One region of the Pseudomonas sp. 1121_17 genome, then DNA from elsewhere that is predicted to be linked to it. Evidence: predicted binding sites of a transcription regulator. Region 1 holds the regulator's gene; the other holds the start of a gene.
The links. The regulator sigma-54, encoded in region 1, starts transcription at its own class of promoters, with help from an activator protein. The targets are predictions, from matches to a motif close to ANTGGCATNNANNTTGCTNT.

Region 1 (8,213 bases):
GCGTCTACCGGCATGCCCCGCTTGAAGCCAAACGACTCAACCAGAAACGCCGTACCCGGCTCGGGTTGGTTGAGCAGGCGCAGCTTGATCGAATCGCGTAGCTGGTAGAGGTTGAGGTTGGTGGTATCGATCTTCAGGTCGGCAAGGTCGGCAATCGGCCCGAGCATATCGCTCTCTACCCGAATGGCTTCGGCCAGCGAGCGATTGGCGTTGGTCAGTGGGTGACGCCGGCGCGTTTCGGAGAAGCGCTTGAGCAGGGTGTCTTCGTCGGCGTCCAGGTACAGCACATCGCACTGGATGTGCCGTGCGCGGGCATCCTCGAGCAGCTCGGGGAAGCGTGACAGATGGCCTGGCAGGTTGCGCGCATCAATCGAGACGGCAACCTTGGGCTGCATCAGCTCGGTATTGATCAACGTGTTTTCAGCCAGCTGCGGCAGCAACCCGGCGGGCAGGTTGTCGATGCAGTAGAAGCCATTGTCTTCCAGCACGGCAAGTGCAGTGCTCTTGCCGGAGCCAGAGCGGCCGCTGACGATGATCAGGCGCATGCTCAGCTCCCGTTTTGCACGTCCAGGACGACCTGGTACAAGGCCTCGTTGTTGCTCGCAGCGCGCAGACGCTTACGCACGTCTTCGCGATCGAGCATGCTGGCAATCTGGCGCAACAGCTCAAGGTGAGCATCGGTGGCAGCTTCGGGCACCAGCAGGACGAACAGCAGGTCCACCGGGGCGCCATCGATGGCATCGAAGTCGATTGGATGATCCAGGTGGAGCAGGGCGCTGACCGGATTGGCGCAGCCCTTGAGGCGGCAGTGCGGAATGGCGATGCCATTGCCAAACCCGGTGGAGCCCAGTTTTTCGCGGGCGATCAGCTTCTCGAAGACTTCTTGCTGGTCGAGCTCGCTGACTTCGCTGGCTACGACCTTGGCGATTTCTTCGAGGGCGCGTTTCTTACTGCTGACGCCCGGCACGTTCACCAAGGAACGGCCGGGGGTCAGAATGGTTTCAAGTCGGATCATGGATGAGGGGGATCAGCGAGCAGCTGCACCTTGCAGGAGACTTTGCTGTTTTTCCTTGTGTTTTTTCAGTTGGCGGTCGAGCTTGTCAGCCAAATTGTCGATGGCTGCATACATGTCTAGATCTTCGGCATTGGCAACCACTTCGCCGCCCGGAATCTGCAGAGTCGCTTCGATCTTCTGCTGCAGTTTCTCGACTTTCATGATCACCGTGACGTTGGTGATCTTGTCAAAGTGCCCTGCGAGTCTCTTCAGCTTCTGCTCGACGTAGTCGCGCAGTGGTGGGGTTACTTCTACATGGTGTCCACTGATGTTGACTTGCATACAGCTTCTCCTTTGTTGCCCGTGCATAAAGAGGCAGGTCTTGCACCTGCCACAAAAACGCTGTGGCACATCCTGGGGCTACATCAGTCGCTTGCGTTCACTCGACGGTGCTATGCCGAGCGACTCGCGGTACTTGGCGACGGTGCGACGGGCTACCTGGATGCCTTGTGCCTCCAGTAAACCAGCGATCTTGCTGTCACTCAATGGCTTTTTCTGATTTTCCGCTGCAACCAGTTTCTTGATGATCGCGCGGATCGCCGTGGACGAGCATTCACCGCCTTCGGAGGTGCTGACGTGGCTCGAGAAAAAGTATTTCAACTCAAAGATGCCACGCGGAGTGTGCATGTACTTCTGGGTGGTGACGCGGGATATGGTCGACTCATGCATGCCCACTGCTTCGGCGATGTCATGCAGCACCAACGGTTTCATCGCCTCGTCGCCGTACTCGAGAAAATCGCGCTGGTGCTCGACGATCTGCGTGGCGACCTTCATCAAGGTCTCGTTGCGGCTCTGCAGGCTCTTGATGAACCAGCGCGCTTCCTGCAACTGGTTGCGCATGAAGGTGTTGTCGGCGCTGGTATCGGCGCGGCGGACAAAGCCTGCATATTGCGGGTTGACCCGCAGGCGCGGCATGGCTTCCTGGTTCAGCTCGACCAGCCAGCGGTCGGTGTCCTTGCGCACGATCACGTCAGGCACCACGTACTCCGGCTCGCTCGACTCGATCTGCGAGCCAGGCCGCGGATTGAGGCTCTGCACCAGCTCGATGACCTGCCGCAGTTCGTCTTCCTTGAGCTTCATACGGCGCATCAGCTGGCTGTAGTCGCGGCTGCCGAGCATATCGATGAAGTCGCTGACCAGGCGCTTGGCCTCGGTCAACCAAGGCGTATTGGCCGGCAACTGACGCAGCTGCAGCAGCAGGCACTCGCCCAGGTTGCGTGCGGCAACGCCGGCGGGTTCGAACTGTTGAATACGGTGCAGCACGGCCTCGACTTCATCGAGCTCGATGTCGAGCTCCGGGTCAAAGCCTGCGCAGATTTCTTCGAGGGTGTCTTCCAGATAGCCTTGCTGGTTGATGCTGTCGATCAGCGTTACTGCAATCAGGCGATCGGTATCGGACATCGGCGCCAGGTTCAGCTGCCACAGCAGGTGGCTTTGCAGGCTCTCGCCGGCAGAGGTGCGGGTGGTGAAGTCCCACTCGTCATCGTCGTTGCTGGGCAGGCTGCTGGCGCTGGTCTGGTAGACATCTTCCCAGGCTGTGTCGACCGGCAGTTCGTTGGGAATGCGCTCGTTCCAGTCGCCTTCTTCAAGGTTCTGACTGGCGGCGCTGCCTTCCTGCAGGCTGCCATCCTGAAAACCGCTGTCCTGGAAGCTGTTGTCCAGGTTTTCGGCGCTTGGCTTGCTTTCGGCACTGTCGGCCAGCGGGTCGCTGTTGTCGAAGTCTTCGCCGTCTTCCTGGCGTTCGAGCATCGGGTTGGATTCCAGCGCTTCCTGAATTTCCTGTTGGAGGTCCAGGGTCGAGAGCTGAAGCAGACGAATGGCCTGTTGCAACTGCGGGGTCATCGTCAGTTGCTGGCCCATTTTTAGGACGAGCGATGGTTTCATAGCTTGGGCTTAATACCTTGTCCGCCGGCGCATCTGCGCCATCCACTACACGAAGGGCGCCGCGGCGCCAATTTCAAGCAAGTTATATGCCTTAATTTGTAGCGTTTGCCTAGAGCACTGTAACACTTAAGCTGTTTTAGCTTGCTGCTGCCAGTGCCCAGGCAAGGGCCTCAGAGCCGGAACTCGTGGCCCAGGTAGACTTCCTTGACCAGATCGTTAGCCAGAATGGTCTCGGCATCGCCTTCGGCGATCAGTTGACCATCGTTGACGATGTAGGCTGTCTCACAGATATCCAGCGTCTCGCGGACGTTGTGGTCGGTGATCAACACACCGATGCCCTTGGCCTTGAGGTGATGAATGATCTGCTTGATGTCACCTACCGAGATCGGGTCGACGCCAGCGAACGGTTCATCCAGCAGGATGAACTTGGGTGCGGTGGCCAGGGCGCGGGCAATCTCGACACGGCGGCGTTCGCCACCGGAAAGGCTCATGCCGAGGTTGTCGCGGATGTGGCTGATATGGAATTCCTGCAGCAGGCTTTCCAGCTCCTTGCGACGGCCGTCACGGTCGAGTTCCTTGCGCGTTTCGAGGATCGCCATGATGTTGTCGGCAACCGACAGCTTGCGGAAGATCGACGCTTCCTGCGGCAGGTAGCCAATCCCGGCACGGGCGCGGCCGTGCATGGGTTGGTGGCTGACGTCATTGTTGTCGATCAGCACGCGGCCCTGATCGGCCTGAACCAGGCCTACGATCATGTAGAAGCAGGTGGTCTTGCCGGCACCGTTGGGGCCGAGCAAGCCGACGATCTGGCCGCTGTCGATCGACAGGCTGACGTCGCGAACCACCTGGCGGCCCTTGTAGCTCTTGGCCAGATGCTGGGCTTTGAGAGTCGCCATTTACTCGGCCTTCTTCTTCGGCTGGATCACCATGTCGATGCGCGGACGCTTGGTCGTGGCGGCGCCACCGGCATTGCCTGCGGTTGCCACCTGGGACTTGGTGTTGTAGACGATCTTCTCGCCTTCGGTGGTGTTGCTTTCATTCTCGACCTTGGCGCGGTCGGTCAGAATCACCGTGTCTTTTTGCGCCTGGTATTGAATCGTCACGGCCCAGCCTTTCATCTTGTCGGGCTTGGCGGCGTCCTGCTGTTGCTCGAAGTAGGCCAGGTTGCCCACCGAAGTCACCACGTCGATGTCGCCATTGGCGGCACGGGTCATGGTCACGGTGTTGCCTTTGATCATCATCGAACCTTGGGTGATGATCACGTCGCCGCGGTAGGTAGCTACGCCTTGTTTGTCATCCAGGTGAGCGTCGTCGGCCTGGATACGAATTGGCTGGTCACGATCGTTCGGCAGGGCCAAGGCGCTCGCGCTTCCCAGTGCTGCGCTCAGGCTGAGCAAAAAAGGGAGGGTTTTAACGAGCCTCATACTGTCCTCTTACGTTGGACAGCAGGTCCATCCTGCCGTCTTTCAAATACGCTTTCATGCCAACGCCGGTGGTGGTGCCGCCGGCGCCGTCGATTCTAACGGCTTGCTCGGTCTGCGCATATTGCTTCTGCGGGAACACCGTCATGCGCGTGCTGGTAATGATGGTTTCGCGTTGTTTTTCGTCGGTGCGAGCAACCCGTACCTTGTCGATCAGCTCGACCTCGGTGCCATCCGGGTTGACCTCCGCACGCACGCTCTGGACATGCCAGGGATACGCGGTGCCGCGATACATGTGCAGGTCTGGCGTGGTCAGCAGTGTGACTTCGCTGGCCTTGAGGTGCTCGACCTTGTCGGCGGTCATTTCATATTGCATCTTGCCGTCAGGCAAGAACTGCACGCTGTGGGCATTGATCGCATAGTAGTCGATGGCGCTTTCGTCGACCTGCGCCTGTGGCTTGTCGAGGAAGCTCTCGGGGCTGACGTTCCAGTAGCCGACCGCTACCAGCAGGGCAGCGATCAGCCCCAGCAGCGCGATGTTTTTAGCTTTTTTGCTGAACATGTGCGGCCTTACAGGTAGTTGGCGTTGGCAGCGTCCAGGGTACCCTGGGCCTGCATGATCAGTTCACAGAACTCGCGGGCAGCACCTTCGCCGCCGCGGGCCTGGGTTACCCCGTGGGCGTTCTGGCGGACGAACACGGCAGCGTTGGCTACGGCCATGCCCAGGCCGACCCGGCGAATCACCGGCAGGTCGGGCAGGTCGTCGCCCAGGTAGGCGACCTGCTCATAGCTTAGGCCCAGTTCAGCGAGCAGGCCGTCCAGAACCACCAGTTTATCCTCGCGGCCCTGAAACAGGTGCGGGATGCCGAGGTTCTCCGCCCGACGCTCGACCACCGGGGTCTTGCGCCCGCTGATGATTGCCGTGGTCACACCCGAGGCCATGAGCATCTTGATGCCCTGGCCGTCGAGGGTGTTGAAGGTCTTGAATTCGCTGCCGTCTTCAAGGAAGTACAGGCGGCCGTCGGTGAGCACACCGTCGACGTCGAAAACGGCCAGCTTGATGGCTTTGCCGCGTTGCAGGATGTCTTCGCTCATGGCATCTCCGTTCATCACATGACTCCGGCGCGGAGCAGGTCGTGCATGTTCAGCGCGCCGGTCGGGCGATCGTGCTGATCGACCACGACGAGGGCGCCGATCTTGTGGTCTTCCATGATCTTCAAGGCTTCAGCGGCGAGCATCTCGGCGCGGGCAGTCTTGCCGTGCACGGTCATCACCTCATCGATCAGGGTGGTGTGTACATCGATATTGCGGTCCAGGCTGCGGCGCAGGTCGCCGTCAGTGAACACGCCAGCCAGGGTACCGTCGTTTTCCAGCACGACGGTCATGCCCAAACCTTTACGGGACATTTCCAGCAGCGCTTCCTTGAGCAGGGTGCCACGTTGCACCTGCGGCAGCTCGTCGCCCGAGTGCATGACGTTTTCGACCTTGAGCAGCAAACGTCGGCCAAGGGCGCCGCCGGGGTGCGAGAAGGCGAAATCCTCGGCCGAGAAGCCGCGGGCCTCAAGCAGGGCGATCGCCAGGGCATCGCCGAGCACCAACGCTGCGGTGGTCGAGGAAGTTGGTGCCAGGTTCAGCGGGCAGGCTTCCTGCGCCACGCGCGCATCGAGGTTGGCCTCGGCCGCTTGCGCCAGTTGTGAATCGGGATTGCCGGTGAGGCTGATCAGCTGAATGCCAAGGCGCTTGATCAATGGCAGCAGGGTAACGATCTCGGCAGTGCTGCCGGAGTTGGACAGCGCCAGGATCACGTCATCACGGGTGATCATGCCCATGTCACCGTGGCTGGCTTCGGCCGGATGGACAAAAAATGACGGCGTACCGGTACTGGCCAAGGTCGCCGCGATCTTGTTGCCGATATGCCCGGACTTGCCCATGCCAACCACGACCACACGGCCTTTGCTGGCCAGAATCAGTTCGCAGGCCTTGACGAAATTGTCGTCGATACGCGGCAACAGGCCCTCAACAGCCTCGAGTTCCAGGCGCAAAGTGCGCTGGGCAGATTGGATCAGCTCGCTGGATTGGCTCATGTCGAAAAGCAATGCCTGATGAAAAGGCGCCGATTATAGCCGCAATGTGCGAAAGGCTCATCACTGGATTGTCTTAAGCCTGCCGCGGCCGCCTGTCATTCGCCTGAATGACGCTGCGATAGCCTTGGGGCGGGCCCGCCTGCGGTGCTATAGTTCGCCGCTGATCCGGCCCGGGTGGGGCGTGTGTGCCTTCACGATGAGGGCAGGCGTCCATTGGACGAGGCTGTATTGCAAGGAGTCTAGATGAGTGTGGATAGCGCCTACGCGGTCGAGTTGAAGGGGGTTACCTTCAAGCGCGGTTCGCGCAGCATTTTCAGTAATGTCGACATCCGCATCCCGCGCGGAAAGGTCACTGGCATCATGGGGCCATCGGGGTGCGGCAAGACCACCCTGTTGCGCCTGATGGGCGCCCAGCTGCGCCCCGCCAGCGGCGAAGTGTGGGTGGCCGGGCAGAATTTGCCGACGCTGTCGCGCAGTGATCTGTTCGATGCACGCAAGCAGATGGGCGTGCTGTTTCAGAGCGGTGCATTGTTCACCGACCTCGACGTGTTCGAGAACGTTGCCTTCCCGCTGCGGGTGCACACCGAGCTGTCGGAAGAGATGATCCGCGACATCGTCCTGATGAAACTGCAGGCCGTTGGCCTGCGCGGCGCCATCGATCTGATGCCCGACGAACTCTCCGGCGGCATGAAACGGCGGGTGGCGTTGGCGCGGGCGATTGCCCTGGACCCGCAGATTCTCATGTACGACGAGCCATTCGTCGGCCAGGACCCTATCGCGATGGGTGTTCTGGTGCGTTTGATCCGTCTGCTCAACGATGCCTTGGGCATTACCAGTATCGTCGTGTCGCACGACCTGGCGGAAACCGCGAGCATCGCCGACTACATCTATGTAGTGGGTGATGGCCAGGTGCTGGGTCAGGGCTCTCCGGACGAGCTGATGGGCTCGGACAATCCGCGCATCCGCCAATTCATGAAGGGCGATCCGGACGGACCGGTACCTTTCCATTTTCCTGCGCCTGACTACCGCGCCGATCTGCTGGGGACGCGTTGATGCGCCGAAGATCCTTACTTGAACGCGTACGCCTGCTCGGTCGCTCGGCCATCGATGTAGTGGCAGTACTGGGTCGTTCGTGCCTGTTCCTGGGCCACGCCCTGGTCGGCCGCGGCGGGCTTGGCGGTGGCTTCCAGTTGCTGGTCAAGCAGCTTTATTCGGTCGGCGTACTGTCGCTGGCGATCATTGTCGTCTCCGGCATGTTCATCGGCATGGTGCTGGCCCTGCAGGGCTACAGCATCCTCACCAAATACGGCTCCGAGCAAGCGGTCGGGCAGATGGTTGCTCTGACGCTGTTGCGCGAACTCGGCCCGGTCGTCACCGCGCTGCTGTTTGCCGGTCGCGCGGGCTCTGCGTTGACTGCCGAAATCGGCAACATGAAGTCCACCGAGCAGTTGTCGAGCCTGGAAATGATCGGCGTCGACCCACTCAAGTACATCGTTGCACCGCGGCTGTGGGCCGGCTTCATTTCGCTGCCGCTGCTGGCGCTGATGTTCAGCGTGGTGGGGATCTGGGGTGGCTCGTGGGTGGCAGTCGACTGGCTGGGTGTCTACGAAGGCTCGTTCTGGGCCAACATGCAGAACAGTGTTTCATTCACCGATGACGTGCTCAACGGCCTGGTCAAAAGCCTGGTGTTTGCCTTCGTCGTGACCTGGATTGCCGTTTTCCAGGGGTATGACTGTGAGCCCACTTCAGAGGGGATCAGCCGTGCCACCA
Region 2 (8,213 bases), on a different contig from region 1:
GTCATTGAGCTCGTTACGCTCCAGGGTGCCCGACTGACGCAGGAGTTTGTCGACCAGAGTGGTTTTACCATGGTCAACGTGGGCGATGATGGCGATGTTACGCAGATTTTCGATCACAAATGTATCTCGATCAGAGGATTCGGTTGCCGCCCATTCTAGACGGCCAATATGAAGGTAAAAGGCTCAGCGGGCCCGCGGGTCGGGAGGGCGATGGCGGATGCTGCCGCCATACAGCCCTGGCAGTTTATGCCGGACGATAAACACGCACATTGGCATGTCCCTCACTGAGCAGATGATGCGCATGCAGGCGACTCATGACGCCCTTGTCGCAATAAAGTAGGTACTGACGATTGCCATCGAGCTGCTTGAAGCGGCTGTTGATGGCATAGAAAGGCATGGCCTGGACTTCGATACCGTCGATCACCAAAGGTTGATCCTCTTGCGCATCGGGGTGACGAATGTCGATGACGATCTGGCCTGGAGTGGCCTCGGCCACCTCTTCAATCTGAATGTCCTGGCTGAGTTCGTCGATCACATGGTCGATCGAAATGAAGCGAGCACGTTCCAGCGCGCGCGCCAGGATCTGCATATCGAACTGGGCCTCCTCATATACAACCCGCTGCGGTTTGGCGCAGGTAGTCGGGTTGACCGAGATGACGCCGCAGTATTCTGGCATGTGCTTGGCAAACTCGGCTGTGCCGATCTGATAAGCGGTATCGATGATGTCCTGTTTGTGGCTGGCCAGCAGCGGACGCAGTACCAGCTTGTCAGTGGCCTGGTCGATCACTGTCAGGTTGGGCAGGGTCTGGCTCGACACCTGGGAAATCGCCTCACCGGTGACCAGCGCGTCGATCTGCAGGCGGTCAGCAATGTTGGCCGCTGCGCGCAGCATCATGCGCTTGAGGGTGACGCCCATGTAGCTGTTGTCGACCTTGCCGAGAATCTCGCCGACCACTTCTTCGAACGGCACGCTGATGAACAGCACGCGCTGGCTGCTGCCGTATTTTTTCCACAGGTAGTGAGCGACTTCCATCACCCCCAACTCGTGGGCACGGCCGCCGAGGTTGAAGAAGCAGAAGTGGGTCATCAGGCCGCGACGCATCATCTGGTAGGCAGCCACGGTGGAATCGAAACCACCGGACATCAACACCAGAGTCTGCTCCAACGCGCCCAACGGATAACCGCCGATACCTTGATGCTGATTGTGGATGACGTAAAGGCGCTGATTGCGGATTTCCATCCGCACCTTGATTTCCGGGTTCTTCAGGTCGATACCGGCGGCGCCGCACTGCTGGCGCAACTGGCTGCCAACATAACGGTCAACATCCATCGAGGTGAAGTCGTGGTGGCCGCCCCGCTTGCAGCGTACGGCGAAGCGCTTGCCGGCCAGCAGATGGCCGTAATGCGCCTTGCACTTCTCGACGATATCGTCGAAGTCGCCCAGCGGGTATTCCTCTACCTGAAGGAAGTGGGTGATCCCCGGCGTGCACGACAGCCGGTCGATGATCTCGCGCTGAAGCTTCTCGTCTTCGAGGCGGGTGACCACTTCGAGATTATCCCAGACACCGTCAACCTTCAGCTCAGGGTCGATATCCTTGAGCACGTTGCGGATGTTCTTCGAGAGCTGACGGATGAAGCGCTTGCGCACCGGCCGGCTCTTGATGGTGATTTCTGGGAAGACTTTGACGATGAGTTTCATGGGTAAACAGCGCGCCCAGGGCCTGCCGAAAATGAGGGGCGCGAATTATAGCGGAAATTGCTCAGGATTTGACCAACTTTTGAACAGAAAGGTTTGAGATGAGTGCAAGAGATTGATTTTGCCGCGCCTGTGTCGGCCCTTTCGCGGCGATCCGGCGTCCCGCTAAGCCCGCTCCCACAGGATGGTGCAAAGCCCGACTCCACCGCTATCCCTGTGGGAACGGGTTTACCGGGACGCCGGGCCGCCGCGAAGAGGTTCCAGAGAACGCTCCCGCAAAGATGCGCACTGATTTGGTGCGCAGCTCGCAATTTCCGCATCTAAAAGGTGCGCTTTTGCTCGGTCCAATACTCATAAATGCCCCTGAACGCCCGCTTTTATCTCAGGCTCGCCATTTTCGGGCACTGGCATGCAATTTGCTCTCTTGTGAGGCAGGTAAGCTTGGCCGACTATCCGCGCCCAGCAACACCCTTTTTCCAGGGCAGCGGCCCACCGCGCTCTAGACCCTCCGGAGGACAACATGTCGAAGTCGGTTCAACTCATCAAAGATCATGACGTCAAGTGGATTGATCTGCGTTTCACGGACACCAAAGGCACTCAGCATCACGTGACCATGCCGGCGCGTGATGGTCTGGACGAAGACTTCTTTGAAGTCGGCAAAATGTTCGACGGTTCGTCGATTGCCGGCTGGAAAGGCATCGAAGCCTCCGACATGATCCTGATGCCGGTTGACGATACCGCTGTGCTCGACCCGTTCACCGAAGAGCCAACCCTGATCATCACCTGCGACATCGTCGACCCGTCGAGCATGCTCGGCTACGATCGCGACCCACGTGCGATCGCCAAGCGCGCTGAAGAGTACCTCAAGAGCACTGGCTTGGGTGACACCGTGTTCGCCGGTCCAGAGCCTGAGTTCTTCATCTTCGACGAAGTGAAGTTCCAGTCCGACATCTCCGGTTCGATGTTCAAGATCTTCTCCGAGCAAGGCTCGTGGATGACCGGTGCTGACATCGAAGGCGGCAACAAAGGCCACCGTCCAGGCGTCAAAGGCGGCTACTTCCCGGTACCTCCGTTCGACCACGACCACGAAATCCGTACTGCCATGTGCAATGCACTGGAAGAAATGGGTCAGATCGTTGAAGTTCACCACCACGAAGTGGCGACTGCCGGTCAGAACGAAATCGGCGTCAAGTTCAACACCCTGGTGAAGAAAGCTGACGAAGTCCAGGCCCTGAAATACGTCGTGCACAACGTTGCCGACGCTTACGGCCGCACCGCTACCTTCATGCCGAAGCCACTGTACGGTGACAACGGTTCGGGCATGCACGTGCACATGTCGATCTGGAAAGACGGCAAGAACACCTTCGCTGGCGAAGGCTATGCCGGCCTGTCCGATACCGCCCTGTACTTCATCGGCGGCATCATCAAGCACGGTAAGGCACTGAACGGCTTCACCAACCCGTCGACCAACTCCTACAAGCGTCTGGTCCCAGGTTTCGAAGCACCGGTAATGCTCGCCTACTCGGCCCGTAACCGTTCCGCCTCGATCCGTATTCCTTACGTCAGCAGCCCGAAAGCTCGCCGTATCGAAGCGCGCTTCCCGGACCCATCGGCCAACCCATACCTGGCCTTCGCAGCCCTACTGATGGCTGGCCTGGACGGCATCCAGAACAAGATTCACCCAGGCGATGCCGCCGACAAGAACCTCTACGACCTGCCACCAGAAGAAGCCAAGGACATTCCGCAAGTCTGCGGCAGCCTGAAAGAAGCTCTGGAAGAGCTGGATAAAGGCCGTGCGTTCCTGACCAAGGGCGGCGTGTTCTCCGACGACTTCATCGATGCCTTCATCGAGCTGAAGAGCGAAGAAGAAATCAAGGTTCGCACCTTCGTACACCCGCTGGAATACGAGCTGTACTACAGCTGCTGATGTAAGCGACGCCTGTCGTCGCTAGGCATCAACTGAATACGGCCTCCCTCGGGAGGCCGTTTTCATTTCCGCCAGGCATGATTTTCAGAAGCGTCCGACTTGTGCACCTTCGGCATCACCGCACACTTGCAGCCTCCACTGGAAAAGGACCCTGAGCAGGCAGCAGCATTTTTCACCGATCAGATAGAAGGCAACAAGCTGGTGCAGTACGCGCGACTGTCGCAATGGCAGCTCGCCGGAGCGGCACCCGCACTGCCCCGTCACGACTTGCAGCGCATCATCCGCCCGCGACTGGATGGTCTGCAGGCAGATCTGCTACGCCAGTTGGCGTCCTTAAATCAAACCCGCAGCCGCCAGTGCGCGCGCGAGCTGGCACTGAGTCTGGCGCAACGTCAGGGCGATCCACTGCACCGCGTTGGCATGATCCGCGCCACCGGGCAACTGTGCGACTAGCTACGGGTCAAGATGCTCTATATTGGTGCATAGGTAGGCCGAACGCTCCGCCATGCACCCCAATATGGTTCAAGTGAAACGTTTCATCGGCATTTTTTGGCCTGCAATAGCGCATGAACAGGGCTTTTTCCGGCAATTGCGCTTCTTTTCGGAGCCTTGGTTTGTTTCTTGCATTTTCAAACCATCACGCGGATCACCAGCGCGCCCGCCCTTGGCTCAGCCAACGGCGACCCATGTGCCAAAAGAGGTCGACGACGCCCCATGACCATCAGCGATGCGCAGCACCGTCTACTCCTGGACAACCTGACCACAGCGACCCTGCTGCTCAATGCCGAACTGCGCCTGGAGTACATGAATCCGGCCGCGGAGATGCTGCTGGCGGTCAGCGGTCAGCGCAGTCATGGGCAGTTCATCAGCGAGCTGTTCACCGAGTCGACCGAGGCGCTCAACTCGCTGCGCCAGGCCGTTGAACAGGCTCACCCGTTCACCAAGCGCGAGGCGCAACTGACCTCGCTGACCGGGCAAAGCATCACCGTCGATTACGCGGTTACGCCGATCCTGCATCAAGGCCAGACCTTGCTGCTACTCGAGGTGCACCCGCGTGACCGGCTATTGCGTATCACCAAGGAAGAGGCCCAGCTGTCCAAGCAGGAAACCACCAAGATGCTGGTGCGTGGCCTCGCCCATGAAATAAAGAATCCGCTGGGCGGCATTCGTGGCGCGGCGCAGTTGCTGGCCCGTGAACTACCCAATGATGGCCTGCGTGATTACACCAACGTAATCATCGAAGAAGCCGACCGCCTGCGTAACCTGGTCGACCGCATGCTCGGCTCAAACAAGCTGCCGTCGCTGGCGATGACCAACATTCACGAAGTGCTGGAGCGCGTCTGCAGCCTGGTCGAGGCCGAAAGCCAAGGCTGCATCACTTTGGTGCGTGATTACGACCCGAGCCTACCGGACGTGTTGATCGACCGCGAGCAGATGATCCAGGCCGTACTTAACATCGTGCGCAACGCAATGCAGGCGATCAGCAGCCAGAACGAATTGCGCCTGGGCCGCATCAGCCTGCGCAGCCGCGCCGTGCGCCAGTTCACCATTGGCCACATCCGTCATCGCCTGGTAGCCCGCGTCGAAATCACCGACAACGGCCCCGGCATCCCGGCGGAACTGCAGGACACCCTTTTCTATCCCATGGTCAGCGGGCGCCCGGACGGTACCGGCCTCGGCCTGGCCATCACCCAGAACATCATCAGCCAGCACCAGGGCCTGATCGAGTGTGAGAGCCATGCCGGCCACACCACCTTCTCGATCTTCCTGCCTCTGGAACAAGGAGCCACTGCCCCATGAGCCGAAGTGAAACCGTGTGGATCGTCGACGATGATCGCTCCATCCGCTGGGTCCTGGAAAAAGCCCTGCAACAGGAGGGCATGACCACCCAGAGCTTTGACAGCGCTGACGGAGTCATGGGTCGCCTGGCCCGGCAGCAGCCAGACGTGATCATTTCCGACATTCGCATGCCGGGCGCCAGCGGCCTGGACCTGCTGGCGCAGATTCGTGAACAACATCCGCGCTTGCCGGTGATCATCATGACCGCGCATTCGGACCTGGACAGTGCGGTAGCCTCCTATCAAGGCGGCGCTTTCGAGTACCTGCCCAAGCCGTTCGACGTTGACGAGGCGGTCTCGCTGGTCAAGCGGGCCAACCAACATGCTCAGGAGCAGCAAGGCCTGCATGTCGCGCCGATGCTGACGCGCACGCCGGAGATCATTGGCGAAGCGCCGGCGATGCAGGAAGTATTCCGCGCCATCGGCCGCCTCAGCCACTCCAACATCACCGTGTTGATCAACGGTGAGTCGGGTACCGGTAAAGAGTTGGTTGCCCACGCCCTGCACCGTCACAGCCCAAGGGCTGCTTCGCCGTTCATTGCGTTGAACATGGCGGCGATCCCCAAGGATCTGATGGAGTCAGAGCTGTTCGGCCATGAGAAAGGCGCCTTTACCGGCGCTGCCAACCTGCGCCGTGGCCGCTTCGAGCAGGCCGACGGCGGCACGTTGTTCCTCGACGAAATCGGCGACATGCCAGCCGACACCCAGACCCGCCTGCTGCGGGTACTGGCTGACGGTGAGTTCTACCGCGTGGGCGGGCATATCCCGGTCAAGGTCGATGTACGCATCATTGCCGCAACGCACCAGAACCTGGAAACCCTGGTCCAAGCGGGCAAATTCCGTGAGGACTTGTTCCACCGCCTGAACGTGATCCGCATCCATATTCCGCGACTGTCCGACCGCCGTGAGGATATCCCCACGCTCGCCAGGCACTTCCTCGGCCGAGCGGCGCAAGAGCTGTCGGTCGAGCCAAAGCTGCTCAAGCCGGAAACCGAAGAGTTCATGCGCAACCTGCCGTGGCCGGGCAACGTGCGACAGCTGGAGAACACCTGCCGCTGGATCACGGTAATGGCCTCTAGCCGCGAAGTGCTGGTGGGTGACCTGCCGCCGGAGCTGCTCAACCTGCCGCAGGATGCTGCGCCGGTAACCAACTGGGAGCAGGCACTGCGCCAGTGGGCGGATCAGGCGTTGGCGCGGGGGCAGTCCAACCTGCTCGACAGCGCGGTGCCGAGTTTCGAGCGGATCATGATCGAGACCGCACTCAAGCATACCGCCGGGCGTCGGCGTGATGCTGCGGTGTTGCTGGGTTGGGGGCGTAACACCCTGACCCGCAAGATCAAAGAACTGGGGATGAAGATCGACGGCGGCGATGAGGATGACGGCGACGATCATTGATCTACGCTTGACGCCATACACGCCGGGCCGCATAGCGGCCTTTTTCGACCGGCCCATCGCGCCCCCTGTAGGAGCGGCCTTGTGTCGCGAAAGTGCTGCGTAGCGGCCCCAGGATCTGCGCAACGCCACAGAATCGCCGGGCCAGCTTCGCTGGCCTTTCGCGACGCAAGGCCGCTCCTACAGGGACCGCGCTCGGTTGCGGATCGGCGCAGTCTGTACCATGCACCGAGATCGTGCTCAACGCACCGCCGCAAGGCAAAAACAACCTCAAAACCCGGCCGAATCACCCGCAAAACCCAACAAACACTGCTTTTACAAACCTGGCACGCCCCCTGCAATAGCTATTGCACAACCAGTTTCGGGGGCCCTGGTACAGGCAGGCCGGGTGACCCCTATTTTATTCGCAAGTCGAGCAAGTTCTGGGGACCTCGGTACAGGCAGGCCGGGAATCCCCTCTTTTATTAGTGCAGCCTCACCTGCACACGCCAACGTCCCGCGTCCTCTGCAGCGCTCCATTCGCCCTGCAGGGGGCGCGCGGCCACCACCGTCAGCAGCAAGCCCTTGTCGCTGTTCTGCAAACGCCAGCCTACCGGCTTCTCCTCCAGCATCAGTTGCCCGCGCTGCGCCTTGCCCTTCGCTTCGAACACAATCGCCACCGTACCTTCGACGTTCTCGCCATGCAGCTTTGGCTCTTCGTTGAACCACAGGTCAAGCCCGCCCTGCACTACCCCGATCTGTTCCAGCACACGCTCTTCCGGCGTGGTCAGGCGGCCGATCATCAAGCCGACCATCACCCCGACGATGGCCAGCGACAGCATTACCCGCGGGAACGCTTTCGAACGCTGATCCGGTTCAGGGGTAGAATGCTCGTCATCTTCACGCTTGGAGCCGTGCATGTTTCACGTCATCCTTTTTCAACCAGAAATTCCGCCGAATACCGGCAATATCATCCGCCTGTGTGCCAACAGCGGCTGCGCCTTGCACCTGATCGAGCCGATCAGCTTCGAGCTGGACGACAAGCGCCTGCGCCGGGCCGGGCTGGACTACCACGAGTATGCCACGCTCAAGCGCCACGAGAGCCTGGCGGCGTGCCTGGAAAGCCTCGGCCTGCCGCGTCTGTTCGCCTTCACCACCAAGGGCTCGCACCCGTTTCACGAGGTTGCCTACCAACCAGGCGATGCCTTCCTGTTCGGCCCGGAAAGCCGCGGCCTGCCGGCCGAGGTACTCGACGCCCTGCCCGCCGAGCAAAAGCTGCGCCTGCCAATGCGCCCGGGTTGCCGCAGCCTGAACCTGTCCAACACCGTGGCAGTGACGGTGTATGAAGCCTGGCGCCAGCAGGGCTTTGTCTGAGCCACAA

Region 2: a site for sigma-54 is predicted at 2,100-2,119, ahead of glnA (type I glutamate--ammonia ligase). Genes of this name have one in related genera too.

What each region holds. Positions count from the first base shown of each region.
Region 1 is NZ_VXCX01000003.1:444,901-453,113, reverse strand. It holds gene rapZ (RNase adapter RapZ) at 1-545, opposite strand, end outside; gene ptsN (PTS IIA-like nitrogen regulatory protein PtsN) at 548-1,015, opposite strand; gene hpf (ribosome hibernation-promoting factor, HPF/YfiA family) at 1,028-1,336, opposite strand; gene FW789_RS09655 (RNA polymerase factor sigma-54) at 1,415-2,938, opposite strand; gene lptB (LPS export ABC transporter ATP-binding protein) at 3,109-3,834, opposite strand; gene lptA (lipopolysaccharide transport periplasmic protein LptA) at 3,835-4,362, opposite strand; gene lptC (LPS export ABC transporter periplasmic protein LptC) at 4,349-4,921, opposite strand; gene FW789_RS09635 (KdsC family phosphatase) at 4,930-5,454, opposite strand; gene FW789_RS09630 (KpsF/GutQ family sugar-phosphate isomerase) at 5,469-6,443, opposite strand; gene FW789_RS09625 (ATP-binding cassette domain-containing protein) at 6,687-7,496, shown strand; gene mlaE (lipid asymmetry maintenance ABC transporter permease subunit MlaE) at 7,496-8,213, shown strand, end outside.
Region 2 is NZ_VXCX01000005.1:220,704-228,916, reverse strand. It holds gene typA (translational GTPase TypA) at 1-117, opposite strand, end outside; gene thiI (tRNA uracil 4-sulfurtransferase ThiI) at 245-1,699, opposite strand; gene glnA (type I glutamate--ammonia ligase) at 2,217-3,623, shown strand; gene FW789_RS12915 (hypothetical protein) at 3,723-4,076, shown strand; gene glnL (nitrogen regulation protein NR(II)) at 4,338-5,423, shown strand; gene ntrC (nitrogen regulation protein NR(I)) at 5,420-6,856, shown strand; gene FW789_RS12900 (hypothetical protein) at 7,318-7,752, opposite strand; gene trmL (tRNA (uridine(34)/cytosine(34)/5-carboxymethylaminomethyluridine(34)-2'-O)-methyltransferase TrmL) at 7,751-8,206, shown strand.